4 regions of the Fictibacillus arsenicus genome follow, and region 4 is predicted to be linked to each of the others. Evidence: riboswitches for the same ligand, from Rfam matches in the RefSeq annotation. Region 4 holds a riboswitch; each other region holds the start of a gene.
What was found. A riboswitch is a leader RNA that binds a small molecule or an ion and turns the genes downstream of it on or off. The one in region 4 is predicted to bind S-adenosylmethionine.
Positions count from the first base shown of each region.

Region 1: it holds a riboswitch for S-adenosylmethionine, as region 4 does, so the genes downstream of both, ABE41_RS20090 (LLM class flavin-dependent oxidoreductase) here and metK (methionine adenosyltransferase) in region 4, are expected to answer to the same signal.
Region 2: it holds a riboswitch for S-adenosylmethionine, as region 4 does, so the genes downstream of both, mtnK (S-methyl-5-thioribose kinase) here and metK (methionine adenosyltransferase) in region 4, are expected to answer to the same signal.
Region 3: it holds a riboswitch for S-adenosylmethionine, as region 4 does, so the genes downstream of both, sfnG (dimethylsulfone monooxygenase SfnG) here and metK (methionine adenosyltransferase) in region 4, are expected to answer to the same signal.

Region 1 covers NZ_CP016761.1:3,977,033-3,985,309, forward strand. Annotated here, with positions in the region: gene rlmN (dual-specificity RNA methyltransferase RlmN) at 1-76, opposite strand, end outside; gene ABE41_RS20070 (peptide MFS transporter) at 388-1,878, shown strand; gene ABE41_RS20075 (DUF1761 domain-containing protein) at 2,056-2,436, opposite strand; gene ABE41_RS20080 (AraC family transcriptional regulator) at 2,452-3,396, opposite strand; gene ABE41_RS21180 (hypothetical protein) at 3,618-3,761, shown strand; gene ABE41_RS20085 (MetQ/NlpA family ABC transporter substrate-binding protein) at 4,124-4,948, opposite strand; gene ABE41_RS20090 (LLM class flavin-dependent oxidoreductase) at 4,968-6,362, opposite strand; SAM riboswitch class I at 6,484-6,586, opposite strand; SAM riboswitch class I at 6,747-6,861, shown strand; gene ABE41_RS20095 (acyl-CoA dehydrogenase family protein) at 6,949-8,130, shown strand.
Region 2 covers NZ_CP016761.1:1,568,072-1,576,348, reverse strand. Annotated here, with positions in the region: gene ABE41_RS08285 (pyridoxal phosphate-dependent aminotransferase) at 1-12, opposite strand, end outside; gene ABE41_RS08280 (carbon-nitrogen family hydrolase) at 132-914, shown strand; SAM riboswitch class I at 1,303-1,476, shown strand; gene mtnK (S-methyl-5-thioribose kinase) at 1,564-2,781, shown strand; gene mtnA (S-methyl-5-thioribose-1-phosphate isomerase) at 2,785-3,840, shown strand; gene ABE41_RS08265 (bifunctional diguanylate cyclase/phosphodiesterase) at 3,865-5,706, opposite strand; gene ABE41_RS08260 (YisL family protein) at 5,866-6,222, opposite strand; gene ABE41_RS08255 (ornithine--oxo-acid transaminase) at 6,370-7,578, shown strand; gene ABE41_RS08250 (SDR family oxidoreductase) at 7,896-8,277, opposite strand, start outside.
Region 3 covers NZ_CP016761.1:888,003-896,279, reverse strand. Annotated here, with positions in the region: gene ABE41_RS04760 (GNAT family N-acetyltransferase) at 1-504, opposite strand, end outside; gene ABE41_RS04755 (IucA/IucC family protein) at 521-2,302, opposite strand; gene ABE41_RS04750 (pyridoxal phosphate-dependent decarboxylase family protein) at 2,299-3,792, opposite strand; gene ABE41_RS04745 (aspartate aminotransferase family protein) at 3,802-5,148, opposite strand; gene sfnG (dimethylsulfone monooxygenase SfnG) at 5,478-6,566, opposite strand; SAM riboswitch class I at 6,798-6,908, opposite strand; gene ABE41_RS04735 (DUF421 domain-containing protein) at 7,052-7,753, shown strand; gene ABE41_RS04730 (GNAT family N-acetyltransferase) at 7,761-8,246, opposite strand.
Region 4 covers NZ_CP016761.1:2,892,511-2,900,787, reverse strand. Annotated here, with positions in the region: gene ABE41_RS14890 (ABC transporter substrate-binding protein) at 1-976, opposite strand, end outside; gene ABE41_RS14885 (alpha/beta hydrolase family protein) at 1,083-1,880, shown strand; gene ABE41_RS14880 (TetR/AcrR family transcriptional regulator) at 1,893-2,507, opposite strand; gene ABE41_RS14875 (MFS transporter) at 2,461-3,747, opposite strand; gene pckA (phosphoenolpyruvate carboxykinase (ATP)) at 3,881-5,464, opposite strand; SAM riboswitch class I at 5,726-5,855, shown strand; gene metK (methionine adenosyltransferase) at 6,017-7,222, shown strand; gene ABE41_RS14860 (UDP binding domain-containing protein) at 7,504-7,824, opposite strand; gene ABE41_RS14855 (phosphatase PAP2 family protein) at 7,895-8,277, opposite strand, start outside.

The DNA of each region.
Region 1 (8,277 bases), 1.1 Mb from region 4:
ATTGTTTATGCCCATGTTCTAAAAGCCATGCCGCAAGCTGTTCAAATGTTAATCCATATATGGAATTAGTAATCATTAAAAGACCTCTTTTCAAAACATTAAACTTATTCTTTTATACTACTGAAAACTTATCATTCCCACAATGTTATCATGCCATTTCCAATACATTCATATTAAAATCTTATCTTTTAAACCATACTATGTTTTGGGTCTTTCATAATCACTTGTTTAGCTCATATTTGCTGTTATATAAGCCTTTTAACCTATATAGGCTGTAATTTCCATTTACGAATAAATAATAACCTGTAATAATAGATAAGCCAAAAACTTTTGACAATAATAAATATTTCAAAGTATTATATTTAATGAAATAAAGGAGGTTGTCTTATGTCAGACATCAATAGACAGAAAATTGTGGACAGTGTCCCTCAAAAAGGCTTCTTCGGACACCCTAAAGGTTTGTTCACACTTTTCTTCACTGAGTTTTGGGAGCGCTTTTCTTACTATGGAATGAGAGCAATCCTGATTTATTACATGTATTACGAAGTTTCAAAAGGTGGATTAGGAATTGAGGAATCCACAGCATTAGCAATCATGTCCATTTATGGTTCACTAGTATATATGTCTGGTGTTATCGGTGGTTGGTTAGCAGACAGAGTTTTTGGTACATCTAGAGCGTTATTCTATGGTGGTATTTTAATCATGATCGGTCATATTGTCTTATCATTACCGGGCGATCTGACGATGTTATTTATTTCTATGGTCTTTATCGTAATTGGTACAGGTTTACTTAAGCCCAACGTATCAAGCGTTGTAGGGGATATGTATGCTCCTGAAGATAATCGCCGTGATGCAGGATTTAGTATTTTCTATATGGGTATCAACCTTGGTGCTTTCCTATCTCCGTTAATCGTAGGACAAGTTGCAAAAACGAGCTTCCATCTAGGATTCGGGATTGCCGCAGTTGGTATGCTATTAGGACTAATCGTATTTGTTGTTACAAAGAAAAAAAATCTTGGTCTTGCAGGTTCTTTTGTGCCAAACCCGCTTTCTCCGGCTGAGAAGAAAAAATATTCCTTAATTGTTGGAATTACAGTTGTTGCATTAGCAGTTATTCTAGGAACTACAATTCCTGCTGGGATTTTTACACTTAATGTGTTTATTACTCTTGTTGGTATTTTCGGTATTACGATTCCAACCATTTATTTCATCGTCATGTACCGCAGTCCAAAAACAACAGCTACAGAACGTTCAAGAATTTTGGCATATATTCCATTGTTTATTGCGTCTGTTATGTTCTGGGCTATTCAAGAACAAGGTTCAACAATCCTTGCTGCTTATGCGGACAAGCGTACTGATTTAGAATTTGCTGGTCTTACGATTTCTCCAGCTTGGTTCCAATCGTTAAACCCATTATTCATCATCGTTCTAGCACCTGTATTCGCTTGGATGTGGGTGAAGCTTGGCGACCGTCAGCCAACAGTACCAAAGAAATTTGCACTTAGTCTTTTCTTTGCTGGTTTATCATTTATGGTTATTCTTCTGCCTGCATACTTTGGCGGAGATAACACATTGGTAAATCCTTTATGGCTAGTTCTTAGTTACTTTATCGTTGTACTTGGTGAGCTGCTATTATCACCAGTTGGACTTTCTGCAACAACTAAACTGGCTCCAGCTGCTTTCTCTGCACAAACAATGAGCTTATGGTTCTTATCAAGTGCTGCTGCACAAGCAATCAATGCACAAATCGTTAAGTTCTACTCTGCAGAAACAGAAATGATGTACTTTGGTACAATCGGTGGAGTTGCAATCCTGTTAAGTTTGATTCTTTTCGTGATTTCTCCAAAGATTCAGGAGTTCATGAAAGGTATTCGTTAATCGTTTGTAATTTAAGCCACTGGTGTAATGGAAAACCATTATGCCAGTGGTTTTTTATGATAATTGTATTTAAAAAAAGAATCTCGCCTCTTCCGTTCCTCTCAACTGTCAGCGAACATCTTTAGAAAATAGTCAAAAAAAAAGAAACCTTACTCAAAGGCTTCCCAGCATAATCATTTAGTTCATGAACCCATGGAGCATACCAAGCAGGGTGAAAATAACGAAGTGATCCCCTATTGCTATGATGCAAGATTTTTTTGTTAACAATCCAAACAGTGAGTTTTTAATATAAACCAATGAGATAAGCAAGCCGATCATAAATCCTATCGCTGTACCTGCTATAAAATTTTCAATCCCAGCAGCATTGATTAAAATGGATATTAAAAATGAACTGATAAAAGCAGTAAGGACAGAAAAAATATATTTGAAAGAGCCCTGGCTTCCAGCTTCTTTTTTCTTTCCTAGCAGAATGGAATAGTAGATGCCCCCATAGACCATATACAAAAGACCACCTAATAAAATGGCGATTCTGTTTAATTCATTTAATTCTAATAACATAAAACTGTCCCCTTTTTATTTTGGTTCAATGGCTAGGGCAATAGCTTTTATTTTGCACTCAAGTGTTAAAGAGTTCTTATTTGGGACTATGCTTATAAGTTCAACCGGGTTACTTAAATATTTATAACCGCTTTTAGGGAGCCAATAGCTGTACAATTCAGAATAACATTCAATTAACATGCTTCTTCTACTGTAATCTACAGGTTCTTCAAACTCATAAACAACGTGTTTTCCGCCATAAAAAATAAAAGTATCCTCTTCACTTTCTACTCCACATCCTTCAGGGATCGCAATATGACAATCATACCTGCTCTTTTCAGGTGGAGTTATATATGGATTATTTCTTGGAATCCCTAGGAATATTGCACCTTCATCAAGAAGTTCCCTTGAATCACACCAGCGAAAGACCTCTTCCCACGCTGCAGGAATCCCTTTCGTATAAGAACCTATTATTTGATTTTTTACTGTTTTACATTTTGGCAAAACACGTGTTTCAACCTTAGCTAAGTCCAGCCATTTGAATTTATTATAGCGGGTATTCTCTTTGATCACTTTCGTCATTTTGCTTACTTGTTTAGAATTCTTGCTATCATCCTCATACTCACGGGGAAAACGTTCTAAATAGGCGCCTTCTCTCCATTTCTTTGGGTTCGTTTTAAAATAAGACTGAAAGGAATATGTAAAATACGACAAAGAAGAGAAACCGCACATTAATGCAACTTGGGTGACAGGAATATGAGGTTCATATATTAAAAGATGTGCCGCATTCTCCAAACGATTCCGTTTCACATAAGCAGATGGAGTTTCACCAACAATACTTTTAAACATTCTTTGAAAATGAAAAGGAGAGTATGTTGAGATCGCCGACAGCCTTTCAAGAGTGAGTGAATCTTCTAAATGTTCATCTATGTATTCCAGTACTTTAAAGATATGCTTTCGCTGCTCTTTGTTAAAAATCATCGAATTTCCTCTTTCCCTTTCTCCATAAACCTGTTTCTAAATTATAAACTATAATTCCTATCGGCAAGTAATAGAAATTGTACGCAGCCCATTAAAAAAAATTCAGTGTTTTTCCAAACCATTTAGACAAGCTTGCGTAAAATAAAATAGAAAAGAGAGAGGTTTTATGTTCTCTCGATAGGATCGCAGGCTTTGTTAGTTACCGCTTTAGATTAGGTAATATGATTTTTGTAGATTATGGGGTGCTGGATACAAAGCAGCTAGGAAAAGGGATCGCCGACTCTTTTCTTCCAGTCTTCGAAAACCATCTATTGAAACAGGGCATTCAAGTGGTTTATGGCAATGTAGATGAGGAAAGTTTTTAAACAACGGCTCAAGTATCGTCATCCAAAAAAATCTTACAGGTTCAAATCAGTAAAATAATACTCGTTCTCTTTATGTAATAAAACTAAGTATACCACCGTCACAGGGTTAACCATGTAATTTTATAAATTAGCAGATCCATGTTAATCGTTGGGTCTGCTTTTTTTATGTGCTGTTTAATATTTAAAGCTGGCTCGTTATGTTAAGCCAGCTTGTCTGTTTTACAAGTTGATTGGAGCGCAAGGTGCGAGACTCCTGCGGGAGCAGCGTGACAGGTGAGAATCCACAGGCTCAGAAGCTAGCTCACCTTACCCCTCGCGGAAATCAACCACTTCTAATACCAACAAAGAATAAAAAGAGAAAATTATTTTGAAGCAGTTTTCTTATTCATCCATTCAGGTTTATGGAATTGTTCAAACTCACTATTGATCACTTTTTTAAATTCTTCAGATTCAACAGCTGCTTTAAGATCTTTAGCCAACTTTGAATTCTTATCTTCTTCTAAAACAACGATTCGATTAATGATATCTTCTGGAAGCTTGTCCTTTACAATGGCGTCCTCTAAGTTTAAACCTGATGAGATCGCAAAGTTTCCATTGACCGCGGCTAAATCAACAGATTCCAATGTTCGGGGAGTTTGAGCCGCCTCTACTGGCTGAAATTTAAGCTTCTTCGGATTTTTTATGACGTCTTTTTCTGATACTCGCAGCGGATTTGCTTTACCGTCAATCTCAATTAATCCGTTATCTCTTAAAACCGTTAAACCGCGAGCTAGATTTGTTGGGTCATTTGCTAGTGCGACCGTGCTCCCAGGCTTGATTTCTTCGAGCGATTTAAATTTGTTGGAGTATATGCCGATAGGTGCTGTTGGAACCGTCACTACACTTGATAATTTCATATTATTTTCTTTTGAAAAAGCGTCCATATACACCTTATGCTGAAACAGATTTGCATCCAGCGAACCGCTTTTAAGTGATATATTCGGCTGTACATAGTCATTGAATTCCTTAACCTCGACTTTGTATCCCTTTTTCTCTAAATATGGCTTAACGCCTTTTTCAAGCATATCGCTATATGGAACGGTAGCTCCGAGTGTGATATCCTTCTTTTCCCCTTCTCCTGAAGCTCCACATCCAGCTAAAGCTATGATGGCTGTGAGCCCTATGATTAAACGAGTTATTTTTTTCATTCTTATCTCCACTCCTTTTCTATTGGTTAGTTTCCGCTAGAACTCTTCGATACTTTGCTGCTGGATGGTCACTTGGCAATAAGCTCTCTCCATGCGGAAATAATTTTTCCCTCAACGTTCCTTTGCTGTACTCTTTTTTATACAGTCCTCTTTCTTGAAGTACCGGTACGACCATTTCCACAAAAGCTTCCAGATCACCCGGAGTTACAAGGTGATTTAAGTTAAATCCATCAACACCAGACTCCTCAAACTGAGCTTGAATCCCGTCTGCTACTTGTTCTGGACTGCCAACAATATAGCTTCCCCTGTCAGGTGACTCAAACCGGTTAAGCACTTCTCCTACAGTAAGTTTTTTTGGTGCATCCTTTGTAAGTGTGGCAGCTTTGTAATGACCGCCTTCCGTAGACTTTGTATATTCAAATGGAAGGCCAGGATCAAGTTCTTCGTATTCAGCAATATCATATCCGCTTGCACCATACTGTGCTTTTGCAGCATCAGAGCTCCAAACCTTTGAATATTCCTCAAACTTCTGCTCTGCTTCCTCTGTCGTTTCTCCAACTACAACATTTAGGAAAGAAAAGATTTTTATATCTTCAGGGTTCCGTCCATGTTTTTTCGCTCGCTCTCTAATATCATCTGCATAGAAGCGAATTCTTTTTGCTGTTGGACCTCCCACAAAAATACACTCAGCATGTTTTGCCGCAAAATCACGCCCTCTTTCTGAGGTGCCTGCCTGATAAATAACAGGTGTTCTTTGGAGGGATGGCTCGCTTAAATGAGGTCCCTCCACTTTAAAATACTGTCCTTCGTGGTTAATCTCATGTACTTTTTCAGGATCGACTAGAGTGTCCGTCCCGATATCTTCAACAACCGCACCATCTTCCCAGCTGTTTTCCCAAAGTTTATAAGACACTTCTAGATACTCATCAGCAATGTTATAACGCTCATCGTGTTTAATCATATCCTCCAGGCCAAAATTTCTGGCTGCATTAGGAAGATAGGAAGTAACGACATTCCAGGCAATCCTTCCTTTCGTTAAATGATCGAGTGTAGAAAAACGGCGTGCATTTCCAAAAGGCTGTTCATATGTGGTACTAACCGTAATTGCAAACGATAAATTTTCAGTTACACTAGCCATCGCTGAGATAAGCAAAGCGGGATCATTTAACGGAACCTGCAGTCCATCCCTGATTGAAGGGGCTTTACTCTTTTGATAAACGTCATAGACACCTAGAACATCTGCAAAAAATATGGCATCAAACTTCCCTTTCTCCAGCAGCTTGGCATAATCAATCCAATAATCTAAGTCTTTATAACCCTTATGCCGTTTATTTTCCGGGTGCTTCCAAAGTCCATGAGAGTTATGCATGGCACTTGTCATCTCAAATGCGTTTAACAAAATTTCTTTACTCAAAATGATTTCCTCCGTAACGTTTGAATTTTTTGTACCGCTCCCAAGAGAAAAAATAAAAACCTCTTCATGAATAAGAAGAGGTTAATAAAATACGTGAAATGGAAAAAACGCATTTGATCTCTCCTTATCTATCAAGCTTGTAAGCTTGCTGGAATTGGCACAGTTCTAAAATAGTTGTTGCCGAGGCTTCAAAGGGCCAGTCCCTCCACCTCTCTCGATAAGAAATCGATAGTATTCAATTTATCAACAGAATATACAGGAATAAAAATAGCCTGTCAACGCACTTTCCCAAAATAATATAAAAATTTTAAGTTTTCAGTTTTTCATTGACAATATACTACCTAGTATCTTATAGTGATGACAATTAAAATTTATAATCTATTATTCTTATCACGAGTCAGGGGAGGAACTGGTCCTATGATCCTGCAGCAACCGCTTATCTTTACTAGATAAGAAAGGTGCTAATTCCAGCAGACATGCTATGTCTGAGAGATGAGAAAGAGTTCTTTAACAACGTCCTCTTTCGTCATTTTGAAAGGAGGATTTTTTTATGTCCTCTGAAAAATAATTGCAGGAGGAAAATTTCATGTCAAGAACTTATGTGGAAACAGAACAAGATAAGATACAAACAAACGTAAAAGAAATCTTAAAACAAGCAGAAGAGCTAAAAGAAGTTTTCAGCAGAAGAGCCGATGTGATTGATTCAGAAGGGATATTCCCTTATGAAAATTTTGCGGATCTAAAAAAAATGAACTTCCTATCTCTGACGATACCAAAAGAGTTTGGCGGCCAAGGCCTCAACCTTCTTGAATATTTACAAGTCCAAGAAATTTTAGCTCAAGGCGATGCCCCTACTGCTCTATCTTTGGGATGGCACTTAGGTGTAATGCTTGAAGCGGCTGAAAACAGGCATTGGCAAGGTTCAGCTTTTGAAAAGGTCAGCTCATTAATTGTTCAGGAAAGGTTACTCTTTAATTTGGCTCAGACAGAGCGAGCTACTGGAAGTCCTTCAAGAGGCGGAACCCCAGGCACAATTGCCAAAAAAGAAGAAAACGGCTGGCGTTTGAACGGAATTAAAGCATTTACTTCTATGGCTGAAGCTCTCGATTATTCCATTATTACAGCAGATCTTAATCACACCGGTAAAAAGGGTTTTATTTTAGTTGATCATAAACGAGAGGGTGTTTCTGTAAAAGAAACCTGGGACAGTATATCTATGAGAGGTACTAAAAGTGATGACCTTGTACTAGAAGATGTACTTGTTGATGAAGAAGACCTCTTATTTGTAGAAGATGGCCGTTCAGCCACAACAAGAGGATGGTATCTTCAAGTACCTGCCGTTTATATTGGGATTGCCGCCGCTGCAAAGAATTATGCGATAAAATTCGCTTCAGAATACAGTCCGAGCACCCTGCCAGGTCCAATAATAGAAGTCCCGGAAGTGAGAAGGAAAATTGGAAAGATTGAACTGGAACTTTTTAATGCACGCCAGGTGTTATATGCTGTTGCAAGGAAATGGGTCGATCAGCCAGAGCAGCGAATAAATATGGCTTCAGAGCTTGCTGCTGTTAAGCATATTGCGACGAACAGTGCGAACAAAGTAGTTGATTTAGCGATGAAGATCGTCGGGGCTAGAAGTCTTTCTGCTTCCAACCCGCTGCAAAGGCATTTTCGTGATGTGCGTGCAGGACTTCATAATCCTCCGACAGATGATGCAATCGTCTACTCATTAGCAGATGCAGTACTTTCTCAGGAGGAACATATATAAATAAATGAATAGAAATCTGTGTCGACTGACAGATTCATGTCAAAATAAGCAGATTTTTGTGAAATGAGATTACGGCCATCATACGTTAAAATGGATACAATATATTCGTTTATTACAAGATAGATAAGAACACCTATAAAATGCCTA
Region 2 (8,277 bases), 1.3 Mb from region 4:
AAAACGTTTCAAACGATCACTTCCAGTCTAATTTGAATGTTCTTGAAATTCTAATCAGTTATGTTATACGCTTAAGGAAATTCTGTAAAGACTTTTTTTGGTATTTCTATGCCAGATAGGAGTGTTTTTTTATGAAAATAGTATGTATACAAGTGGATGTCCAATTTGGAAATCCTGAAAAAAATATGGAGCATATCGAGAAAAAAATCCGTGAGGCAGTTCGGCTTTATAAGCCTGACTCCATAGTACTTCCTGAACTTTGGGATACAGGGTATGATCTGACGCGCCTAGACGAGATCAGTGATGAAAATGGTGAAAAAGCAAAAAAATGGCTCAGTTCCCTTGCAAAAGAGTTTGGAATTAACCTCATTGGCGGATCTGTTGCATTCCGTAAAGGTAATGACGTTTATAATACGATGCTGAGCTTTGACAGAAATGGTTCGCATATCGGAACGTATTCCAAGGCACACCTTATTACGCTTATGGAAGAAGAAAAATATATCGCTCCTGGCAAAGAAAGCGGTATTTTCACAGTTGATGGCATATTGTCTTCAGCTGCAATCTGCTATGATATCCGTTTTCCTGAATGGATACGCATGCCTTTTATAAAAGGGGCAAAAGTTTTATTCGTTCCTGCTCAATGGCCGATTCAGCGGCAGACTCACTGGCGCGCTCTTTTGATTGCACGTGCTATTGAAAATCAATGCTATGTTGTAGCATGCAATCGTGTTGGAAGCGATCCGAACAATACATTCGCTGGCCAGTCTATGATCATCGATCCTTGGGGCGATATTGTCGCAGAAGCCTCCGTTTCTGAAGAAGAAATTCTTACTGCTGACATATCTCCTGAATTGGTTGATGAAGTACGGGCGAAGGTTCCTGTTTTTAATGACCGCCGTATAGATCTTTACTAACACCGCATTTAGCTTGCTCTCCTTACCCGTCCGGGAAATCTGGAGCATAAATCAACGCTAAAGACTGTTGCTTTTGAATATTTTCTTGGAGTACACTTCGTCGACTAGTTGATTGGAACGTAAGGTGCGAGACTCCTGCGGGATTAGTGGGACAGGTGAGACCCCGGCAGGCTTATTTAGCCTAGGGGGCTCACCGCACACCCCACGGAAATCGAGCACCTGGAGAGGAAATCAACCCTTTCTATGACTACTTTGTTTACGAAAACAACTTTCATAACCCAAAAGAATAGTCACAAAAAAAGTTTGACAAATCGTTTCCAAACATTGTAGTATAACGATTATGAATTGCGCGAATATTATTTCGCTTTTAACGAACTGAATAATTGGTCTCTTATCAAGAGCAGGTGGAGGGAATGGCCCGATGAAACCCAGCAACCGACCGTAATACCATTGTGAAATGGGGCGCCCGCAAGATATGGGGAGCCGCTGGATTTTTTTATTAAAATCAGCGTATGGCACGGTGCTAATTCCAGCAAAACTACTCGTTTTGCTAAGATAAGAGGCGCGGGACAACTGTCTTTCCGGGCCTCTTTTCTAATATGAAAAGAGGCTCTTTTATTTTTCTAAAACATTCCGGGGGGAACAAAAAATGACCGTAAAAGTAAAACCAGCATATGAACCATTAAACGAACTGACTGTACTTGATGTAATTAAGCCTTTGAACTTCTTTAACTCAGCATCTCTAAATAATCTAGTTGTTCAAGAGATTGGTGATGGCAACTTAAATCTTGTTTTCCGTGTACAAGATTCTGATTCCCAAAAAGCACTGATCGTGAAGCAGGCTCTTCCTTATGCAAAAGTAGTCGGAGAAAGCTGGCCGCTTACTTTAGACAGAGCCAGAATCGAAAGTGATGCTTTATTGCAAGAAGCGGAGTCCGTTCCGCATCTCGTACCAAAAGTTTATTACTCCGATTCACACTTAGCCGTAACAGTGATGGAAGATCTTTCAGACCATGTCATATTGCGCAAAGGTTTGATCGAAGGAAATACCTATCCTCTTCTAGCAAAAGATATCGGAACATTCGCAGCAAACACAGCTTTTTATTCCAGTGATTTTTATCTCCACCCTTTCGATAAAAAAGAAAAGGTAAAGCGTTTTTCCAACCCTGAACTTTGCAAGATTACAGAGGACTTAGTATTTACAGATCCATTTTTTGACCATGACACAAACGAGTTTCCTGCTGAACTAAAAAGTAGTGTAGAAAAAATTTGGTCAGATCAAGAATTGCTTCGTGAAGTCGCTCAACTCCGATTTTCTTTTTTAACTAGAGCTGAAATTTTGCTGCATGGCGACCTTCATACAGGAAGTATTTTTGTAAAAGAAGACTCGACAAAAGTGATTGATCCGGAATTTGCTTTCTACGGTCCAGCTGGTTTTGATCTTGCACACTTTTTTGCGAATCTGACATTGAATCATCTTTCACAGAACGCACATACAAAAGAACCGTTCCATCGTGAATCTGTACAGTCTTTCCTGCTGCAAACGATCGAGAAAACATGGGAGACATACACGAATACTTTTACAGAACTATGGCGCGAAAAATCATCAGATCCTTTTGTAAAAACAGAAGGCGTTCTTGAAAATTTCCTTCAGCACACTTTTCAGGAAGCAATCGGTTTTGCCGGCTGTGAAGTGATACGAAGAACGATCGGTCTTGCACATGTTGTTGACCTTGATTCCATTGAACAAAAAGATATTGAACTTTTTTATAAGAAAAAAGCGCTTGAGCTAGGAAGCTATCTCATAAAAAACCAAAGAAAATTTACGAGTATCACTCAATTAACTAACTGGATTAGAGGTGCATAAAGAATGACCGTAGCTGAAAAATGGGTCCCTTCTGTTCGATATCGCAGGGACCATCTTCTTATCTTAGACCAGCAGCAGCTTCCACATCACACTGTATACTTGAATGTAACGAGTATCGAGCATGTGTGGGATGCCATATCAAAACTAAAGGTTCGGGGTGCACCTGCAATCGGCATCGCAGCCGCTTTTGGCCTTGTGCTTTGGAGCAACAGCGAGAAAGATAATCAACTTGAATCCTTTTTATCAAAGCTGCAAGTTCAGCGAAATTATCTTGCATCTTCCCGGCCGACAGCTGTTAACTTATTTTGGGCACTGGACCGGGTAGTTCGCGCTGCGCAAAAAGCCGTTTCTGTAGAAGATGCTAAAGAAAAGATTGAGCAAGAAGCGATCAACATTCAGACAGAAGATGAAAACACATGCCGCAAGATTGGTGAATATGCTCTTTCACTTTTACAGGATGGCGATGCAGTAATGACTATCTGTAATGCTGGTGCGATCGCAACAAGTAAATACGGCACAGCGCTGGCTCCTTTTCACCTTGCAAAAGAAAGAGGATTGAATCTCTCCGTTTACGCAAACGAAACACGGCCTGTTCTCCAAGGGGCTCGTTTAACAGCTTGGGAGCTTCAGGCAAATGATATTGATGTAACGCTCATTACAGACAATATGGCAGCACATACCCTTAAAACAAAAAATATAAAAGCTGTTATCGTAGGCTGTGACCGTGTTGCGGCGAATGGAGATACCGCGAACAAAATCGGAACGTTCGGATTAGCTCTCCAAGCAAAAGCACTGGGCATTCCCTTTTATGTCGCTTGCCCTTTATCTACTTTAGATTTAAGAACTGCAAGCGGTGAAGATATTCCGATCGAGGAACGTCCTGAAGAAGAAGTCACTCATTTAAACGGTATCCGTATTGCACCTGAAGGCATTAAAGTGTTCAATCCTGCTTTTGATGTAACACCCGCTGAGTATATATCAGCTATCATTACAGAAAAAGGTATTGTAAGCGGTAATTACAAAGATTCTCTATCTGTGCTTAAGAAGGAAAACAGCTAATACAAAAAACAGCACACCCTTTGGTCAGGATGTGCTGTTTTTTATTGTATAAAATTCATCTAAAAAAAGTTGGGCTTCATTAGCAGGCATTGGTTTACTGATGATATATCCTTGTGCGGTGTGGCAGCCATATTCACGAAGAAGCTTCATCTGTTCGTATGTTTCAACACCTTCTGCCACTGTAGTTAACGACAAACCTTCACACATCATAATAATAGCCTTAATGATGGCGGCATCACTCGTATTGAAAAAGTCATCACTCAAGTGACGGATAAAGCTTTGATCGATTTTAAGCGAATCAACAGGAAAATCTTTTAAATAGCTAAGTGAACTATAGCCTGTGCCAAAATCATCGATCGATAGTTTAACACCTAGTTCTCTTAATTCCTGCATAATGCTTATACTGTATTGCACATTATGAATCATCGTGCTTTCGGTTAACTCCAAATGCAGACACTCAGCGGGTATACCTGACGCTTGCAGCGCCTCTTTTACTTCATATACGAAGGACAATCTCTGAAACTGCCTTCCTGAAACATTTACAGATATAGAAAGATGGTGTGCACCTTCATCGTGCCAGTGTCTTAGCTGTTTACAAGATTCAAAGAGAACAAATCTTCCAATGTCATCTATCAGTCCAATTTCTTCTGCAAGAGGAACAAACTGCATCGGTGAGACAAGGCCAAGTTCCGGGTGGTTCCAGCGTAGAAGGGCTTCAAATCCAGTGATTCTTTCCGTCTTCATGCATAGCTGCGGCTGAAAGTAAGGCTGAAGCTCTCCTTTTTGAATCGCCTTTCTTAAATAGCCTTCGAGCTTAAGGCGCTCAAGTGTAAATGCGTTCATTTCACCTTTGAAAAACTCACGCTTGCCGCGTCCTTTTTCTTTTGCCTTATGAAGAGCAATGTCAGCATTTTTGATCAGTACATCTGCTTCCATACTATCGTCTGGGTAGATGCTGATTCCGATCGATGCGCTGACTGTATATTCCTGTCCATCTAAATAGATCGGCATTTTTAACGCTTCTGTAATTCTGTTTGCCGTATCTATGACTTCCCCTGACTTATCAAGCATTGGCAGGATAAGCGTGAACACATCTCCAGCAAAGCGGCATAAAAGGTCGTCCCCTTTAATCGTCTGTCTCAGCTGCTTGCTAACATGCTTTAATACTACATCGCCGATATGGTGACCTAGACTCTCATTTATGATTTTAAAATGGTCAATATCTATAAACATGACAGCTAGTTTCTTTTTTGTATGATGGTTCTCTTCCACTAACTCACGAAGTCTTTTCTCGAATTGACTTCGGTTCGGCAAGCCTGTCAGTGAGTCATGAAAAGCAAGTCTTTCAATCTTCTTTTCTGCATTTTTCTGCCACGTTATGTTTTTGCTTATTCCGTATACACCAACTACTGCCTTGTTCACTACGATCGGTATGTTCGTAATGCTGCATACGATTTCACTGCCGTCTTTTTTCATGATACTCGTTACAAAAGTTTGGGGTTTTTCATGAATGGCAAGACGAAAATGTTCAACAACACGCTTATGATCTTTCTTACATACGAAATTTAACGCATGAGCCTGGAGCATATCTGATTCAGAAAATCCTAACGTTTGTACAAGTGCTGGATTCACACTCGTAATATATCCGTTCATATCCATAGAATAGATCATATCTGGGTTGTGTTCGAATAGTGATTTGTACCGCTGTTCAGACTCGAGAAGAGTATTATTAAGCTGTTCCATCTCTTTCGCACTTGCTTGAACTAAGTGTGACATCGCTAAGAGGTCATCTATTTCTTGTGATTGCTCCGGCATTTTTAATTTTATTTTATTGTCATTTTTATTTAGATAATTGAAGGTTCTCATGATTACACCTCATCTGCTAAAAGAACAATCATATGGCTTTGGGCATAATGCCACTATTAATATCGGTGCACAGTTCAATATCTTAACAGGACTATTGGTGGTTATTTTTACCATATAAAAAATCGCCTGATTTAAAATCAGACGATTTCTCTCTATCATTTATCCAAGCACGATATAACCATAGAATAATACTAAAACAAGTGATACCCAGAAAAACACCCAGTTCATTAAACGGCCTTCACCGCGTTTTCTTTGAACAAGGATGATTTCCATCAATCCGATCATAACTAGCCCTAGAACACCTTTAATAATAATAGGACCATTATTTACAATTCCAGGGTCTGTAAGGTAGCCAGCAAGCATGTGCCCACCTGTTGCAAGTATGGCTAAATACAAAACTCGCAGGATCATATGAAAAATTTTAGATTTTTTTCCGGCATTTTTTTTGTATAGCATATACGTTACAAAAAACAAAATGAGAGCCAGAAACCAAGATGTAACATGTGCATGAATCATAAATATATCCTCCTATGTATAATTCTCCATATTAATATACCACGAAGTCGAGCAAACAAGACAACCATATGAGTTGCCCCTGTAAAGAAAGCACTTTCATTGGTATAATAGCACTGTGAGAAATCTTGCAGAATAGAGGTGTTTCCTATGAAACAGACACAGACAAAGAATACGGAAACTGTTATTTCTAAAACGGAGCAGTATGGTGCACAAAACTATCATCCGCTGCCGATCGTCATTTCAAAAGCTGAAGGTGTATGGGTAACAGATCCTGAAGGAAACCGTTACATGGATATGCTTAGTGCATACTCCGCGGTAAACCAAGGACACCGCCACCCTAAAATCATCCAGGCGCTTAAAGATCAAGCAGACAGAGTAACACTGACTTCACGTGCGTTCCACAACGATCAGCTAGGCGATTTTTATGAAAAAGTTTCTAGCCTGACGAAAAAAGACATGGTACTTCCTATGAACACTGGTGCTGAAGCTGTTGAAACAGCAATCAAAGCTGTACGCCGCTGGGCATATGATGTGAAAGGTGTTGCTGATAACCAAGCAGAAATCATCGTTTGCGAAGGAAACTTCCATGGACGTACGATGACAGCCGTATCCATGAGCTCTGATCCAGATTATCAGCGCGGATTCGGCCCTATGCTTCCTGGAATCAAAGTAATTCCTTACGGCGATTTGGAAGCATTGAAGGCTGCTATTACTCCAAACACTGCAGCATTCATCTTAGAACCGATTCAAGGTGAAGCTGGAATCGTTATCCCGCGTGAAGGCTTCTTAAAGGAAGCTCTAGAAGTGTGTAAATCTGAGAATGTTCTTTTTGTAGCAGATGAAATCCAATCAGGACTTGGCCGTTCTGGTAAAATGTTCGCTTGTGACTGGGAAGAAATTGAGCCAGACATGTACATCCTAGGAAAAGCACTAGGCGGAGGCGTTATGCCGATTTCTTGTGTGGCAGCTAACCGCGAAATCCTTGGTGTATTCAATCCTGGATCTCACGGATCAACATTTGGAGGAAACCCGCTTTCTTGCGCAGTTTCTGTAGCTTCTCTTGAAGTACTAGTTGAGGAGAACTTGGTTGAGCGTTCGCTGAAGCTTGGTGAGTACTTCTTGGGTGAGTTGAAGAAGATTGATAATCCAGCGATCAAAGAAGTTCGCGGAAAAGGATTATTTATAGGAGTTGAGCTGAACGAACCTGCTCGTTCTTATTGTGAAAAATTAAAAGAACAAGGCTTATTATGTAAGGAAACACATGAAAACGTAATCCGCTTTGCACCGCCGCTGATCATCTCTGAAGAAGACTTAGATTGGGCGATTGAGCGCATAAAAAACGTACTTTCTGTTTAATTAATATGGAGAGCTGACTCTGAGGGGTCAGCTCTTTTGCTTTTTTAAGGTTGAAAGCTTTTGATATGGTTCAGTTTTGGGTGCCCAAACAGTTTTCAGTCCATACCAGAAGGGGTATTAGGCGATAACTGAGAATTTAAATCCACAAGAAATTGGGTCCAATCCAAAAGTTTTGCCTGTTTATCCACGAGTTTTTACCCCCAATCAAAAAGTTTTGGCTATTTATCCACGAGTTTACAATCCTCAACAATTTTCACCATCTCGTATACTCCTCTAACGAACAAAAAAGAAGCAGCCACCGCTGCTTCTTTCCTTTTTTATAACGCTTTAACCATTCCTCCATCAATGAGCAATGACTGACCTGTAACGTACGTGTTAGCGCCAGAGCACAAGAACACAACCATCTTTGCAAACTCTTCAGGCTCACCGTAGCGGCCGAGCGGAATGCCGCTCTCCATCGATGCTTTCACTTCTTCTGCAGAGACACCCTTCTTCTCTGCAGCCATCTGATCCAGTTCACCTACACGGTCTGTTCCGATTCGCCCTGGACCAATCGTATTGATCAGGATACCGTCTTTTCCAAGCTCTTGTGAAAGACTCTTCGATAAACCATTAATGGCTGTACGGAACGTGTTAGATAAAATCAGACCATCGATCGGCTGTTTGAATGAGGATGATGCGATATTTACAATGCGTCCG
Region 3 (8,277 bases), 2.0 Mb from region 4:
TTCTCTATGGCAATACATGAGCATTCCGGTCTTATCCGGCAAATCGATCGGCTTCACTTTTGTAAAGCCGCACTTTTCAAAAACATGAATCATCTTTTCATTTCGTATGTCAGGTTCTGCGATCACTTTCTCTGTCCCTTGCGACAGGAACTGAAAATGTACGATCGCCCGCAATAAAGGGAGTGCGTATCCTTTCCCAAGATATGCTTCCTCTCCGATTAAAAGGTGAATTCCCTGATCTTCTGAGTGAGGATCATAGTAATCTTCAACGATATCCCCTTTTACCCAATATGCTTCCCAGTAGCTCATTGGAACGCCATCGATCAAGCCCAAATACAAGGTCTGATGCTTATCTGACAAAAATTTCTCTAAATGCTTTTCGTATTCTTTAAACGAAATATTCAGTTTCCAAAACGGAATAACATAAGGCCGCTGCTGCCACTTATGCAAAAGTGAAACATCCCGCTCCAAATCTACTTTTACAAATGATAGTGTTTTTCCAATCGTTGAGTCGTAGAAACTAAATTCTGGTTGCATCTAAAGTCAACACCTTTTGCAATGGGTTTGGGATGTTCGTATAGACTGACTGAGTTTCCATTGAACCAACAAGCTCGTCCATGTCATGAAAGCGTGTAAGCAAGTTAGCTTTGCATGGCAGATGTTCAGAATCTAGCAAACTTCTTAATAATCCGGATTTGCCGCCAGTCAGGTTATCATGATGCAGCAGCCTGTTCCTTAACATTTTCATAAGCTCTGATTCTTCTATAAGACCTGCTGAACCGAATCCGTTGATCAGTCCGAACAGGTGATTCATGAAAAAGTAATAGCGGAACCGTTCTATGGCAACTTCATCGCTGCAGATCGTAACGCTCTTCCGATTCAAGTCAGGCACTTGTTCCACCAATAAATCCGCCTTTGATTCACTATAATAGTAGCCCTGGTTGTCACGATAATAGAATCGAGATGGATAGCCTCCTTCGAGCTGAACAATAGAGTTCTGCTGGTGAGCTTCAAGTGCCACACCATATGTTTCATACAGCCATAACAAAGGATCTAAGCAAATCGTTAAGTATTCTGAGAACCATTCTTTGCTTACTTCTTCGGTTGATCTGTTTTCTTTTTCGGCAAGATCCTGAATGATGGCTGCAATTCGCGAACGTCCGCCAAATCCATGATCCTGGCAAAGCCCCGCTAGCAAACTAGCATTTTGATCGTTCTCATAGAATGGATTTTCTCTGATTACTACTTCAAAGCCCGACGATTCTTTTTCCAAAGGTATGTTTAAGAAGGCTGGATCTTGAATGATTTTAAAAGTGGGAAATACCTCATTAAGTTCTTGCCCGATCTGGGACTGCATGAGCCTCGTCACTTCTACTCCACGATGAAGTTCTTTTTCTAAATTCACACGAAGAGAATTCGTGATTTTTATTGGAACAGAGAATTTGAACATGTATTTAAAATTTCGGTTGTACACAGATCGCATCGATGAAGTAGCTGAAAATGGTTCACCATATGGTCCCATGTAGCTCAGCTTGCCCACTTCTATGTATCTTTGTACGTGCTGATCGTTTAATAAAACCGGTACTTGTAAAGGATGCACGGGTATAAAGACAGACTGGTCATCCTGCTCAATTGTGTTGGTAAACTTTTCATCTTGTTTAAGAAGCTCCAGCGTAATCTCTTCTGCTGTCAAATCATGAGCCGAATCTTGAGCAACAATAGAACGGTCTGCTTTAAAGAAATGCAGCTGGAACGCACCTTTTAGTTCTGGTGAATAAAGTGCTTCTTGCTCCACATTCATGCCTTGCTTACTCTTTGGTGTCGGATGAAGCAGATGGCCGAATAAAAGAGACTGTTCTGCTTCAATAAACGTAAACTCACTTTGCTCTAACTGATCTGCGTCATCTTTACGTTCTTCTAAATAACGGTGAATGTTTCGGCAGCTAAGTATTGTGCGAAGCAGCAGCTCATCTTCTGCATCTTCCCGTTCTTGATCAATTAATAATTCTTTAGATAGAAGCGAAACCAATGTGACGTAATCAAGCGGAATCATTTTTTCATCCGTTTTATAAAAAACCGGGAAGTGGAATAAATGACGCCCTGTTAATGAATAATGCTTAACTGCTGCAAATAGGGATATTTCTTGATTTGTTAATGAGATCTTCAGCCATTTTTCTGGTGTGTCACCGCGCCATTCCACCCTAGCTGGATGATCTTCCGTGAAATTTTGTGTTTCTCTAAGGTAACAGTTTAAAAAACTTTGCATGCTTGCATTTTCTGCTCGTAATTTATGATTTGTCATTGGGTGATCCCCCTGTTTTCGTACTCTGCTGCAAATTGAGAAATGCTATGAAGAATATCTTCAATATCCACGATAGTCGTTCGCGGATTCAGCAATGTAAATTTCAAAAATACTCGGCTCTTCACTTTTGTTTTTGCAACCAATGCCGTACCTGTATGAAGAAGTTTTTTATAAATAAAAGTGTTAATATTGTCCCGTTCTTCAAGGTCATCATTTCTGTAACAGAATACAACGGCATTGATCTCCGGATGCATATTGCACACTTCGAATGTATCTTTTTGATTCATCACTTTAACCGTTTGTTCCGCAAGGTGAAGTGTATAATCGATCATGCTTGCAAAATTCTTTTCACCGACGATTCGAAGTGACATAAAAAGTTTTAATGCGTCAAATCGTCTTGTTGTCTGAACCGATTTGCTTACCAGATGAAAGAGTCCGTCTTCCTCATCGTTTTCAGGATTTAAGTAATCAGCATGATGCGCAACATAACGGAAGTTTTCTTTATTTTTCACGAAGAATGCACCGCAGCTGATCGGCTGATAAAACTGCTTATGAAAATCAATGGTGATTGAATCAGCTTGTTCAATACCAGCGAGTTTGTTCGAATGCTTTTTACTCAGCATCAATGCCCCTCCATAAGCAGCATCAACGTGCAGCCATAGACCGTTCCTCTCAGTTATCACCGCTATATCCTGAATCGGATCGATGCTCCCGAAATCAGTCGTTCCCGCTGTGGCAACGACACACATCGGATATAAGCCTTCAGACTTTAACCGATTTATTTCTTCATTTAATACATTGGCATTCATCTTTTTGTTGTGATCGGTTTCGATGGTTACAACTGCCTGTTCACCTATTCCTAACTGGAACGCTGACTTTTTCACCGTAAAATGAGCATCTTCAGAACAAAGAATACGCATCTTGCCTGCTTCAGGCGGAAGACCTTCCATCTTCACGTTCCAGCTCCACTCTTTTTCGCAGAAATGGTCACGTGCTAACAGTAATCCCATATAGTTGGATTGTGTGCCTCCGCTTGTAAATGTGCCATCTGCCGTATTCGGAAGTCCCAGTTTTTCGCTCACCCACTGGATCAGCCGTTCTTCCAGGTACGTGGCGCTTGAGCTTTGATCCCAAGAATCCATCGATTGATTTAGTACACCGATGATCAGCTCAGCTGCAACTGCTGGAATAAGCGGAGGACAATGAAGATGCCCTATACTTGTCGGGTGTGATACGTGTATGCTGTTTTTAACGATCTTTTCTTTCACTTCTTCAAGGACCATGAGAGGATCATCTCCATCTTTTGAAGCGATAGGCATGGCAAGAATTTCTTTTTCAATGTCATGTGGATGCTTTCCGTTAAAGGCATCTGTATTGTTTTTATAAAATTGGCTCAGCAAATGCTGTGATTCAAACAGGATGTGCTGAAAACTTTGCAATCCTGCTTCACTGTTATTTAGAAAAAAACGGTCAAAATCAGTTGTGTTCATTCTGCACCCCTATTTGAGCGCGGCTCTTACCGCATCTGTAAATATCGCTATCACATCATCCAGCTGTTCTTCAGTAATGATAAGTGGCGGCAGGAATCTGATGACACTTCCATATCTGCCTCCGACTTCCAAAATCAAGCCTCTTTTAAAGCATTCTTTTTGAATGCGGCTCGCTAGTTCAGGATTTGCCGCAAATGTTCCTTTTTGCCCCGACGGGATTTTTGGATTCACAATTTCTGCCCCAACCATCAATCCACGTCCGCGGACATCACCGATCTCAGAAATTTCATTTTGAAGAATAGTTAGTTCCAGCATGAGCTTTTCACCGAGCTCTTTCGCATGCTGTGATAAGTTGTTTTCTTTGATGTATTTGAGAGTAGCTGTACCAGCGGCCATCGCCATCTGATTACCACGGAACGTTCCGATATGTGCTCCTGGTGCCCATTTATCCAGTTCACGGTCATAGATCACAACGGATAATGGCAAACTTCCGCCAATAGCTTTTGATAAAACAACAACATCAGGAATGATGCCTGCATGCTGGAAGGCAAACAGCTCGCCTGTACGGCCAATACCTGTTTGAACCTCATCGATAATAAGCGGAATATTGCGCTCTTTCGTGATTCTGCGTATTTCACGGAGCCACTCAACCGGTGCAGGGATGGATCCGCCTTCACCTTGTACGACTTCCAAGATCATTGCTGCTGGAGGCAAGATTCCGCTTTCCGGATCATATAAAAGGTTTTCGATATATTTGGCACTGATCTTATGAGTGTCATCTCCACCCATCCCAAATGGACAGCGATATGCATACGGGTAAGGCATGAAGTGAACATCTGGCATTAGCCCTTGAACATTTTGTTTCGGCCCTAAGTTACCGGATAGAGCCATCGTTCCATGTGTTGCTCCGTGATACCCACCTTGGAAAGATAGAATGCTTCTTCTTCCCGTCGCTGTTTTTACGAGTTTGATCGCAGCTTCAATCGCATCTCCGCCAGTTGGTCCGCAAAATTGAATCTTTGCTCGTTTCGCGAATTCTTCTGGTAAACTATCAAACACTTCACTTACGAATTCTTCTTTTACTGGCGTCGTTAAATCCAGTGTATGTAATGGACGCTTGTCATGTAGCACTTTTTCAATCGCATCGATCACAACCGGATGATTATGCCCAAGTGCCAGCGTCCCTGCCCCGGCCAGACAATCTATGAATTTTCTTCCATCTGCATCTTTTACATAGATTCCTTCAGCTTCTTCTATAGCAATCGGTATGCGTCTAGGGTAGGATCTCGCGTTTGATTCCCGTTTTTCCTGCTGCTTCAGATAAAGTTCGTTCATTTCCATTTGTAAGGTGCTCATGTTTGCTCCTCCTTGAGATTTTGATTGAATTTAGATTACTGAAAATGATTCTCATTATTAATTACATGTATAACCTTAAATGATAATGATTATCATCGTCAATGATGAATTTTCCCTAAGTTCTTTCCATAAATTTTTAAGGCTGGTAGTGGCGCCTGGGTCTTAAGTCTTACAAACTGAAGAAGAACTACGATTTTAACCCGTGAACTGAGAATTGCTTGTAAAAATTTTAGAATCACTCGTAAAATTCCAGAATCGCTCGTAAATTCTATACAATACAAAACAAAAAAGCCGCCAATGGCGACTTTTTCTCAATATTCGTATCAAATCTAAACAAGCACTCCTTCTTCCTTCAATCTGGTTTCTTTTTCTTTCACCAGCGGTATCACTTTCTCCCCAAAGTCCTTCAAATCTTTTTCATAATGTAAAAAGGCTGTCAAAACAAGGTCCACTCCAAGTTGTTTCAGCTCAATAATGCGGTCAGCTACTTGTTCAGGCGTCCCGATCAATCCTGTCTTAAATCCATCATTGTATTGGACGAGATCTTCGAATGTTGAATTTGCCCACATACCTTCTTTTTCCTTAGAAGATTGCCCCGCTTCTTTTACAGCCTCTCCAAATCCTTCAACGGCTTCAACATCAGCGTTCGATACAATATCACGCAGTACTTGAACAGCCTCTTCTTCTGTATCTCGTACAATGACAAATCCATTGGCCGCATACTTCAAAGTACGACCTTCTTTCTTAGCTAATGCTTTTACTTCTTCGATCTGATTCTTAAAACCCTCAGTCGTGTTGCCGTTCATAAAATACCAATCTGAAACTCTCGCTGCCATTTCTTTAGCAGCTTTTGAGTTTCCTCCTTGAAAGATTGGAGGGGTTGGCTTTTGAACAGGTTTCGGCTTCAAAGGAGCGCCATTTATTCTGTAAAAATCACCTTTAAAAGTTGTCTCTTCTTCTGTCCAAAGACTTCTTATAACTCTAATAAATTCTTCAGAACGGCGATATCGTTCGTCATGCTCCAGCCACGGTTCCCCGTAGCCTGTAAACTCGCCTTTAAACCAGCCGCTTACTACGTTAATCGCAGCACGGCCACCAGAGATATTATCCAGTGTAGCCATCATTTTCGCATAAACACCAGGATGCCATAGACCAGGATGAACGGCTGAAATAAGATTAATCTTTTTCGTTACACTTGCCAGTGCTGCTGCAAGTGTAGCCGCCTCCAGCTGATATTCTGCACCATAGCTGGCAAAGAATCGCGTCTGAAGAAGTGCAAAGTCAAATCCTGATTCCTCCGCGATTTGTGCATAACGTTTATTCGCTTCAAATGTCCAGTCTGTTTCCTGCGGCAGCTTAGATACGACCAAACCTCCGCTTACATTCGGTACCCAATACGCAAATTTCAACTCACTCATTTATTTTCCTCCTCAAGGATTTTTCCCTGAATTGGACGCCATTTCACTTAAAATGATAAAATATTTAAGCGATACTGTGTCCTCCTCAAGGATGATAATCGCAGCCGGGGTGAAAGTACTGCCATACTTTCACTCCTTTTTTAATGCCGTCCACCTCCTTAAAATAATAAAAACCCCTCACTCCAAGAAAAGAGCGAAGGGGTTCGAATATCGAAAAAAGTACCCACTTGCTTCTCATCTTCGGAGCTTATTCCCTAAGCTTCCCTGAAATTGGCACCGTGCACAAATGTGCTGGTTGCCGAGGCTTCACAGGGTCAGTCCCTCCACCTCTCTGGATAAGAAGAAATTCGATTAAGTTTTAATTTAAAATTGATTGTAGCATACCTGCACGAATAGTCAAACTATTTTTATAATTTATTTCTGGTTAAAAAGTCATTTTTTACGACCATACTATATGCATCAAGAATTTACGAGGTGCTAGTATGCTGGATTTTTATCAAGCTCAAGAGAATTTATTGGCGATCGAATGGATTCTAAGGGCAATCGTTGCCTTTTTCTTTATGCTGTTTGCTGTAAAATTGATGGGACAACGATCTTTTTCACAGCTTCGTTTATTAGATTTCATTATGGCTCTCATCTTTGGAAACATCATTGCCCATCCGCTTTCTGACCAGCATCTTGGGCTTAAAGGTTCTCTTATCACAATGTCCGTTCTTGTTATTCTTTATGTGACTACAACCATGACTGGCCTTCATTGGCACCCGCTAAGAAAATTAATAGATCCGGCACCTATTCCGTTAGTAAAGAATGGACAAATTTTATATAAGAACTTAAAAAAAGCCCGAATTTCAATGGATGTTTTATTTTCTGAACTGCGAAAACATAGGGTAATAGATATTCAAGAAGTCGCACTCGCTTTGTTTGAATCCAATGGCACCATTACTTCATTTTTACAGCCGCAATACCAAACCGTTATTCAAAAAGATATAAACTTGCCGCCAAAGCCATTCGATTATCCTCAGGTTGTCATTAAAGAAGGAAAAATCAATCAACAAGAACTTTTGGAAACAGGAAAAAATGAGGCTTGGCTGTTAGATCAAATTCAAAAACAGAATACTATACTGCCTGATATTCTGCTCGCAACACTCGATCATCATGAACACCTTCACGTGATGTATTACAAGTAATTACATGTTATTTTGTACTCTTTTTACGCATAGCTTTTTCCAAAGGCAAACGCCACACTTCTTCCTCTCCAGACATTAGAGTGGTCTTAATGAATCCTAAACTCTCATATAGCTTTTTTGCATGATGATTATCCTGATATACGGTTATCCGGATCTCGCAGCACTGATTAAATGACTTTCTGATCCAAGCGATCATTTCAATAATAGCTGCCCTTCCATAGCCGATTCCTTGATATTTTTTATCAATGATAAACCCGTTAATCCAGTACATATCTGATGTTTCTTTTTCATATGCATGCATAATAAAACCAACCATTTTATCTTCAGCATAGATGGCAAAGGGCAGATACTCAACATCAGGTCCGTCTGGCTTAATAACTTTGGCTAGTGATACAGCAGGAATCGGTGCAAACTTGCTTTGTTCTTCCTTTACACGCAGTCCTAATGCTTCTTCCCAATTGTCGCGAGTTACTTTTTTTAACTCTATCTTCATCTTTTATCTCCTAAATTGTACTTTCCTCTTT
Region 4 (8,277 bases):
TATCAACGAGAACATCATAATCGATCTTTTTAGGAAGTTCACCAGCCTCTTCCATTATGGTTTGCAGATTGTTCCACTCTTCTTCATCCAATATCGGATTTAATGCAAAGCTATGCTGGCTCTTATAACGATCGACTACTGTTTCAATTAATTCGACAGGGGTATCTTCAAAATATGGTGCGATGACTTCAGCAATTTCAGCAGCTGAATGGTTTTCTACCCATAACTGAGCTTTGTATAAGCCTTTTGTGAATTTCTCAAGAGTTTCTTTGTTTTCTTTCATGTAACTTTCTTTTGCCATGAAAGTCGTGTAAGGTATTTTCCCCGATTCTGCCCCAAAGGAAGCAACGATGTGACCTATACCTTCTTGTTCAAAAAGACTTGCTTGAGGTTCAAACAATTGAACGTAATCACCTGTACCAGAAGCAAATGCATTAGCGATATTGGCAAAATCGATGTTTTGGATCATTTTCAGATCATTCTTAGGATCGATCCCGTGTTTCTTAAGGCCAAATTCACCAGCCATTTGAGGCATACCGCCTTTACGCTGGCCTAAGAATGTACTTCCTTTTAACTGTTCCCATGAAAAGAAATCGGGCTTTTTGCGTGCCACTAAAAAAGTGCCATCCGTTTGCGTAAGCTGTGCGAAGTTGATTACAGGGTCTGTAGATTCTTGAGCGTGAACATAAATCGTTGTTTCTGAACCTACAAGTGCAACATCAGCACCGTCTGACAGTAAAGCAGTCATCGTTTTATCTCCGCCCCAAGTTGTTGTTAACTCAACGTTAATCCCTTCATCTTCAAAAAAACCTTTTTCAATGGCTACATATTGAGGGGCGTAAAAGATGGAGCGGGTAACCTCTGCTATACGGACTTTTTCTTGTTTAGAACTGGAAGTGCTGCAGCCAGCCAGAAGCAAGGAAAAGGCAAGCAGGAAAGTAAACAGTAAAGTGAATTTCCTTTTTATATGTTTCATTGCAATCCTCCTGCACAAATAGGGATGAAGTCATGACTTTTATGTAATAATGTATGTGATTACTGAAAATGTGTGTTTACCCACTAAATAAATAAGGAGTGTCGGAATGAAACGAGCAAAAATCATAGAATGGCAGCGATTTCCTTCCCCACATCCAACCATTAGATTGTATGTTGTAACGTACTTAAATGACGGATTGAGAATAAAAGGTCTGGCTGCTCTGCCTGAGGGAGAAGGCCCTTTTCCGGGATTTCTCTATTTAAGAGGCGGTATTAAGTCAGTTGGCATGGTTCGTATCGCGAGGATTATTCAATTCGCATCACAAGGATTTGCAGTTATGGCTCCATATTACAGAGGAAACTTGGGTGGAGAGGGAAACGAAGACTTTGCTGGTAAGGATCGTACAGATGCCTTTGCTGCATTTGAAGTGCTGAAACAATTTCCAAAAGTTGATGACAATGAAATCCACGTGTTTGGCTTTTCCAGAGGCGGACCGATGGCATTGTTTACTGCCATGAAGTACCCTGAAATCAAATCTGTAGTTACTTGGGGCGGTGTAACAGATATGGCTGTCACTTATGAGGAAAGAGAAGACTTGCGGCGGATGATGAAGAGGGTAATCGGCGGCACCCCAGAAAAGTATCCTGAAGAATACGAATGGCGGTCGCCCTTGTATTACTGTAGTGAATTGCAAGTCCCTCTACTGTGTATCCACGGAATGAAGGATGAAAATGTGAGTGTACAGCACACACTTAAGATTGAAAAAAGGTTAGGAGAACTCGGGAAACCATGTGAAACTTGGATCTATCCCGAATATACGCATTACTTCCCGCCAAAAGAAAACAGAAAAATAACATATGCGCTATGTGAGTGGATGAAGGAGCAAGGAAAAGGAGCTGAATGAAAACAGCTCCTTTTATTGATGTTTTACACCTAACATACTGGCTAAATGAGACAAGAAGATATCAATTTGAGCGTTAAAGTTTAAATCTTTTTTATTAAGGAAGATTGTGGCTATATTTATCCCATCGTTAAAGGTTATAAAATACCTTGCGATTGTATCTAAAGGGTATTTGGGGTTGAATTCACCTTTTTTTACGCCTTCATCAAATAAATTCATAAGGTGTTCAATGGCAAATTCATATCGTTCTTTCATGTAGATTTTTTTCTCGGGCAGCAGTCTATTGATTAAGAAGTATTCGATTTGTACAGCTCCAAACAAATCTTCTGTATCATCAGCAGATTTATAATCTTCAAAATCCTTTACCAATGAATTCCAGATTGAAGGATGTTTAGCTATATCTTTAATTTCTTTACTGTAAGTCCGATTTGAATCTTCTAATATAGATAAAAACAAGTCTTCCTTACTAGAAAAGTATGAATAAACACCGCCCCTGCTTAAATCGACTGCATCAATTACATCTTGCATGACAAAGGCTTCATATCCTTTTTTAATAAATATCTTTTTTGCAGCCTCCAGAATGCTACGCTTCCGCTCTTCTTTGTGGCTCTCCGTTACTTTCGGTGACATATGGTTCTCCTTTTTTCCTTTTAGACTGTGCTCTTAAAATAAAAGCTATCACACTTATAAAGCACAATCCACTAGATGTAACTATAAAGATAGGGATTACTCCGAATAAATTTGCTAAGAATCCACCAGCAATAGGACCGACTAAAGAGGAAAACGTCATGATGCTTCCGATTGTACCGAATGTACGGCTGGTCATGTGTTCTGGAGTTAGTTTTAATACATTGGACTGAAAGGGAATAAAAACATAACCAGCTCCAACACAAGCTAAAAATGTTATAGAAGGTGCCCAAAACATAGGATTGGAAAGATTATAATCAGTAAGGATAGCTAGACTTCCAAATCCTAAACCGAGTGTGAATATTCCTCCTGCCATAGCCTTAATTGCATTTTTAATTTCAAACTTACTCAAGATGATTCCAGTAACTAAAAATCCTGCTCCAGAAGCGGTCATAACAGTACCAATTAATCGTGGTGATACTTCTTTTAATTCTCTAAAGAGAGTAACGAACTGTGAATCTGACATCTGAATAACGAACATGGTAACAGCCATTAAAAGCGTTCCGTACATAATAGCAGGAATACCCTTAATAAATGAGAGGCCATCAAGCATTTCTTTGATAAAGTTCTTCTTTAGCTTATTCTCTTCGTGTTCTTCATTTAGAATTTGTGAAGGGTTTGCTGGAATCTTAAGCAGGAGAAGAACGGATAGTAAAAAGGTTATTGCATCAAGAAAAAAGATGATCTTGAAATTCCATAGTGCAAGAAGAAGGCCGCTTACTGCAGGTCCGATTATTTTCGTGCCGCTCTCAATTATGGAACTGATTGAGGCAGCTTGCTGCATGTGGTGATCAGGCACAATTTCTTTTAGCTTTCCGTTTTTGGCCGGTGTAAAGAGAGCCGAAAAAATACCTAAACCAAATAATAAAGTATACACATGCCAAAGTTCATTAGCAAAAACGAGACCAAAAATAATGAAACCTCTTGCCGTATCAGAAATAATCATAATGTATTTGCGTTCCCAACGATCAGCCAAGACACCTGCTACAGGTCCTAGTAAAGTCATTGGGAGGGCAAGAGATAAGATTATTAACGAAACTTGTAGTGGTGTGGCTTCCCATTTAAGTCCCACAAGCGTAAATACAGCAAGAATTGACAGCCAGTCTCCAAGATTGGAAATCAGTTGAGCAGAAATTAAAAATTGATAAGGTTTGTTTTTTAATAATTTTTCCGATTGTTCCATGTAATCAGCTCCCAGTTTTTAAAGTGACATCCATGTCGTTATTATAAATGACATCCATGTCACTTTACAACTGTTTTTTCTAATAAATACCAAAAACCCTCCCGCTGGATAAGGGAGGGTTGATTTAAGATGATTAAGCGAGTGGTCCTGCTTGCGTGATTTCAGAAGAAACGGATTTGAATTTTTCAAAGTTAGCATTAAATTTAGCAGCAAGTTCTTTTGCTTTTATATCATACTGTTCAGGGTTATCCCATGTTTTCTTTGGCTGAAGAACTTGGTCAGGGACACCAGGGCAATGTGTTGGAATGTGAAGTCCGAATACAGGATCTACAACAGTTTCAACAGATGTCAGTTCACCCTCAAGTGCCGCTTGAACCATAGCACGAGTGTAAGATAAATTCATACGGCTTCCGACACCATATTCACCGCCAGACCAGCCTGTGTTAACAAGGAATACTTGAACATTATGCTGATCGATTTTCTTGCCTAGCATTTCTGCATAAACAGTTGCAGGCAACGGAAGGAATGGAGCACCAAAACATGTTGAGAAAGTTGCTTGCGGTGAGGTAACTCCTCTTTCAGTTCCAGCAAGCTTGCTTGTATATCCAGATAAGAAATGGTACATCGCTTGTTCTTTTGTTAATTTACTGATTGGAGGCAATACTCCAAAAGCATCAGCTGTTAAAAAGATAATTGTATTTGGATGACCTGCCACACTTGGCTGAATGATGTTTGGAATGGCATCAACAGGATATGCCGCTCTTGTATTTTCAGTTAATGTGGAATCCTTATAATCCGCAATACGAGAATCATCATCGATCATTACATTCTCTAATACACTTCCAAAACGAATGGCATTCCAAATCTGCGGCTCTTTTTCTTTGGAAAGATCGATTGTCTTTGCATAGCATCCGCCTTCGACGTTAAATACTCCAGTGTTAGCCCATCCGTGCTCATCGTCTCCGATTAAGCGTCGGTTAGGATCAGCAGAAAGTGTTGTTTTCCCTGTTCCGGACAAGCCGAAGAAAAGAGCTACATCACCTTCGTTTCCAACGTTGGCTGAACAGTGCATAGAAAGGATCCCTTTTTCAGGAAGCAAGTAATTCATAACAGAGAATACTGATTTTTTAATCTCACCAGCGTATTCTGTACCGCCGATTAATACGATTCGTTTTTCAAAAGAAATAATAATAAACGTTTCAGAGTTTGTTCCATCATCAGCAGGATTTACTTGGAATCCAGGAGCTGAAACTACTGTAAATTGAGATTCATGTGAAGCAAGTTCTGTTTCATTTGGACGCACAAACATTTGATGTGCAAATAAATTGTGCCATGCATATTCGTTAATAACTTGAATAGGAAGACGGTACTCTTGATCTGCCCCTGCGAACCCCTTAAATAAGAATAACTCTTCTTTAGTGCCTAAGTATTGAAGTACTTTTTTATATAATTTATCAAAGTTTTCAGGTGAAAATGGTTTGTTTACTTTGCCCCAGTCAATGGATTTTTTTACGGATGCATCTTCAACAATAAATTTATCCTCAGGGGACCGGCCTGTGTATTTCCCCGTGGTTGCTCGAAGTGCACCTGTAGAAGTAAGAATGCCTTCTTTTCTTGTTAATGATTTCTCTACTAAAACCGGAACAGGCAAGTTCTGGTGAGTTGTTTCACGGGTCACAAGTTCATTTAAGGTTGTCGTAAATTCCAAAGTATTCATATCAGACAGTACCATCCTTTATCCTAGAGTGATATATTCGAAAATTAGTATAACACATTAATTTAAATAATGTATACTATTTTATGAAAGCGCATCAGAAAAGTTCTTAATCCAGAAAAAAAGGCTTAAATACACCAGGAATCTCCATCATATTGAAAGCGATATCAAAAAAGTGCGAAATTCAGCTTCTTCTTATTGATATTAAAGGGATTTCTATTGACATCATAAAGTCATTGCGCTATTATATTTCGAGAACGGCTACTCTTATTCTGAGTAGGTGGAGGGACAGGCCCTATGAAACCCAGCAACCGACATGAAAGCGGAGTTTATAATCTGCTTAAAATGAAAAGGTGCTAACCTGCAAGGTGAAAATAACCTTGGACAATAAGAGGATGAAGGCATTTTTATTTTAAACCTTTTCCCTCGTGAATGATATGTGAAACAGGGAAGGGCTTTTTTTATGCCTTTTTCAAGTTAAGAACATAAACAATACAAAATAGATAAGAATAAAGTACCGTATCATACTGAAAGCAATTAAGGGAGGATATTAATTTGTCCAAAAAAGTTAGTCGTCGTTTATTTACATCTGAGTCGGTAACAGAAGGTCATCCGGATAAGATTTGTGACCAGATATCAGATGCAATTCTAGATGAAATTTTAGCTAGTGATGCTAATGCACGTGTAGCATGTGAAACATCTGTTACAACAGGTCTTGTACTTGTTGCTGGTGAGATCACAACTTCTACTTATGTAGATATCCCAAAAGTTGTACGTGAAACAATTAAAGAAATAGGATATGACCGTGCAAAATACGGTTTCGATTCTGAAACTTGTGCAGTACTGACTTCTATCGATGAGCAATCTGCTGATATCGCGATGGGTGTAGACCAAGCGCTAGAAGCAAGAGAAGGCTCTATGACAGATGCTGAGATCGAAGCGATCGGTGCAGGTGATCAAGGTCTAATGTTCGGTTTTGCTTGTAATGAAACAGAAGAGCTTATGCCTCTTCCAATCTCATTAGCTCATAAATTATCTCGCCGTCTTACTGAAGTACGTAAGTCTGAAGAAATTCCTTACTTGCGTCCAGATGGAAAAACTCAAGTAACAGTTGAATATGATGAGAACGACAAGCCAGTACGTATTGATACAATCGTTATTTCTACCCAGCACCACCCAGAGAACACACTTGAAGAAATTCAGAAAGACATTAAAGAAAAAGTGATCAAGCCAGTTGTTCCTGCTGAGTTAATTGATGAGAACACAAAATACTTCATTAACCCTACAGGCCGTTTCGTTATCGGCGGACCACAAGGTGATGCTGGTCTAACTGGACGTAAGATCATCGTTGATACTTACGGCGGTTATGCACGTCACGGTGGCGGAGCATTCTCTGGTAAGGATGCTACAAAAGTTGACCGTTCAGCTGCGTACGCTGCTCGTTATGTTGCGAAAAACATCGTAGCTTCAGGTCTTGCAGATAAAGTTGAAGTTCAGCTTGCATACGCGATCGGTGTGGCTCAGCCTGTATCAATTGCTGTAAACACTTTTGAAACGGGTAAAGTATCAGAAGAAGTTCTTGTAGAATTAGTTCGCAACAATTTCGATCTTCGTCCGGCTGGAATCATCAAGATGCTTGATCTTCGCCGTCCGATCTACAAGCAAACTGCTGCATATGGTCACTTTGGCCGTACAGATGTGGATCTTCCATGGGAGAAAACTGACAAAGCAGAAGAGCTTAAGAACCAAGCAAATATTTAATGTGATAAAACAGACTCTTGTTAAAAGGGAGTCTGTTTTTGTTTTTGGGTCTTTGAGCTGCGAAGTTTGACGAGATGTGTCGACTTGTGGTTATTTTAAAAATAACGTGGGATTATTCCATTTAACGTGGGAAAAAAGTGATTAACCATGGAATTATCGTTTCCTATACCTAAAGGGGTATTGGGAAAAGGGACTTTATTTACCCTAAACTGCCGCTAAATCTTCCCCCGATATAGCTTAAACATGAAAAAGCCTGCCATTTTTCAATGGCAGGCATCTTTTTATACAAATAGCTTATTTTTAACACCTAAACTGCTAACTTGTGGTCTTCCAATTGACTCATAATGCAAAGGATGCTGTTCAGCAGCATTTCTGACCTCTTCAAGAGTAAACATGTTTCTCCCATCAAAAATAACAGGCTGCTTCATTCTTCTGATATTTTCTGCTTGCAAAAGTTGTATAAAATCATCCCATTCAGTAACGATAACTGTAATTTCCGAATCAGTAATGGCTGATTCAAAAGTATGGGCAATTTGCACACCTTCTACGGGAAAATCTCTAACGAGCGGATCGAATGCAGTCACTCGAGCTCCCTCGTTCACGAGTTAACGATTTTTCCATTTCATAATGTTTCAGGTCTTTACGGGGAATTCCAACATAAAATTAGGCTAGCTAGGAAAAAAGCTTTACTAAGAACAATGAAACAAAGCTTGAACTTATGCCGAGAACAATCCCGGCAAGAACATCAGTAGGGTAATGAAGCCCGAGATACATCCGTGAAATAGCTACCAAGAGAGCTGCGAAAAGCAGAAACACGCCCAAAAACGGGTTTAATAGGATAAGAGGTGTCACAATAGAAAAAATGGCTGTTGTGTGACCAGAAGGGAAAGAATGATCTTTCAACGGATTGTCTCCGATATTCGTATCGGGAAGGCTCAAGTATGGACGCTTCCGAGGATATATTTTTTTCGAAATCATAACTGGGATGTGACTGATGATGAGTGAAACCATACAGACAGCTCCCCATGATTTTAAATGTGCAGGGAGGAGCAATA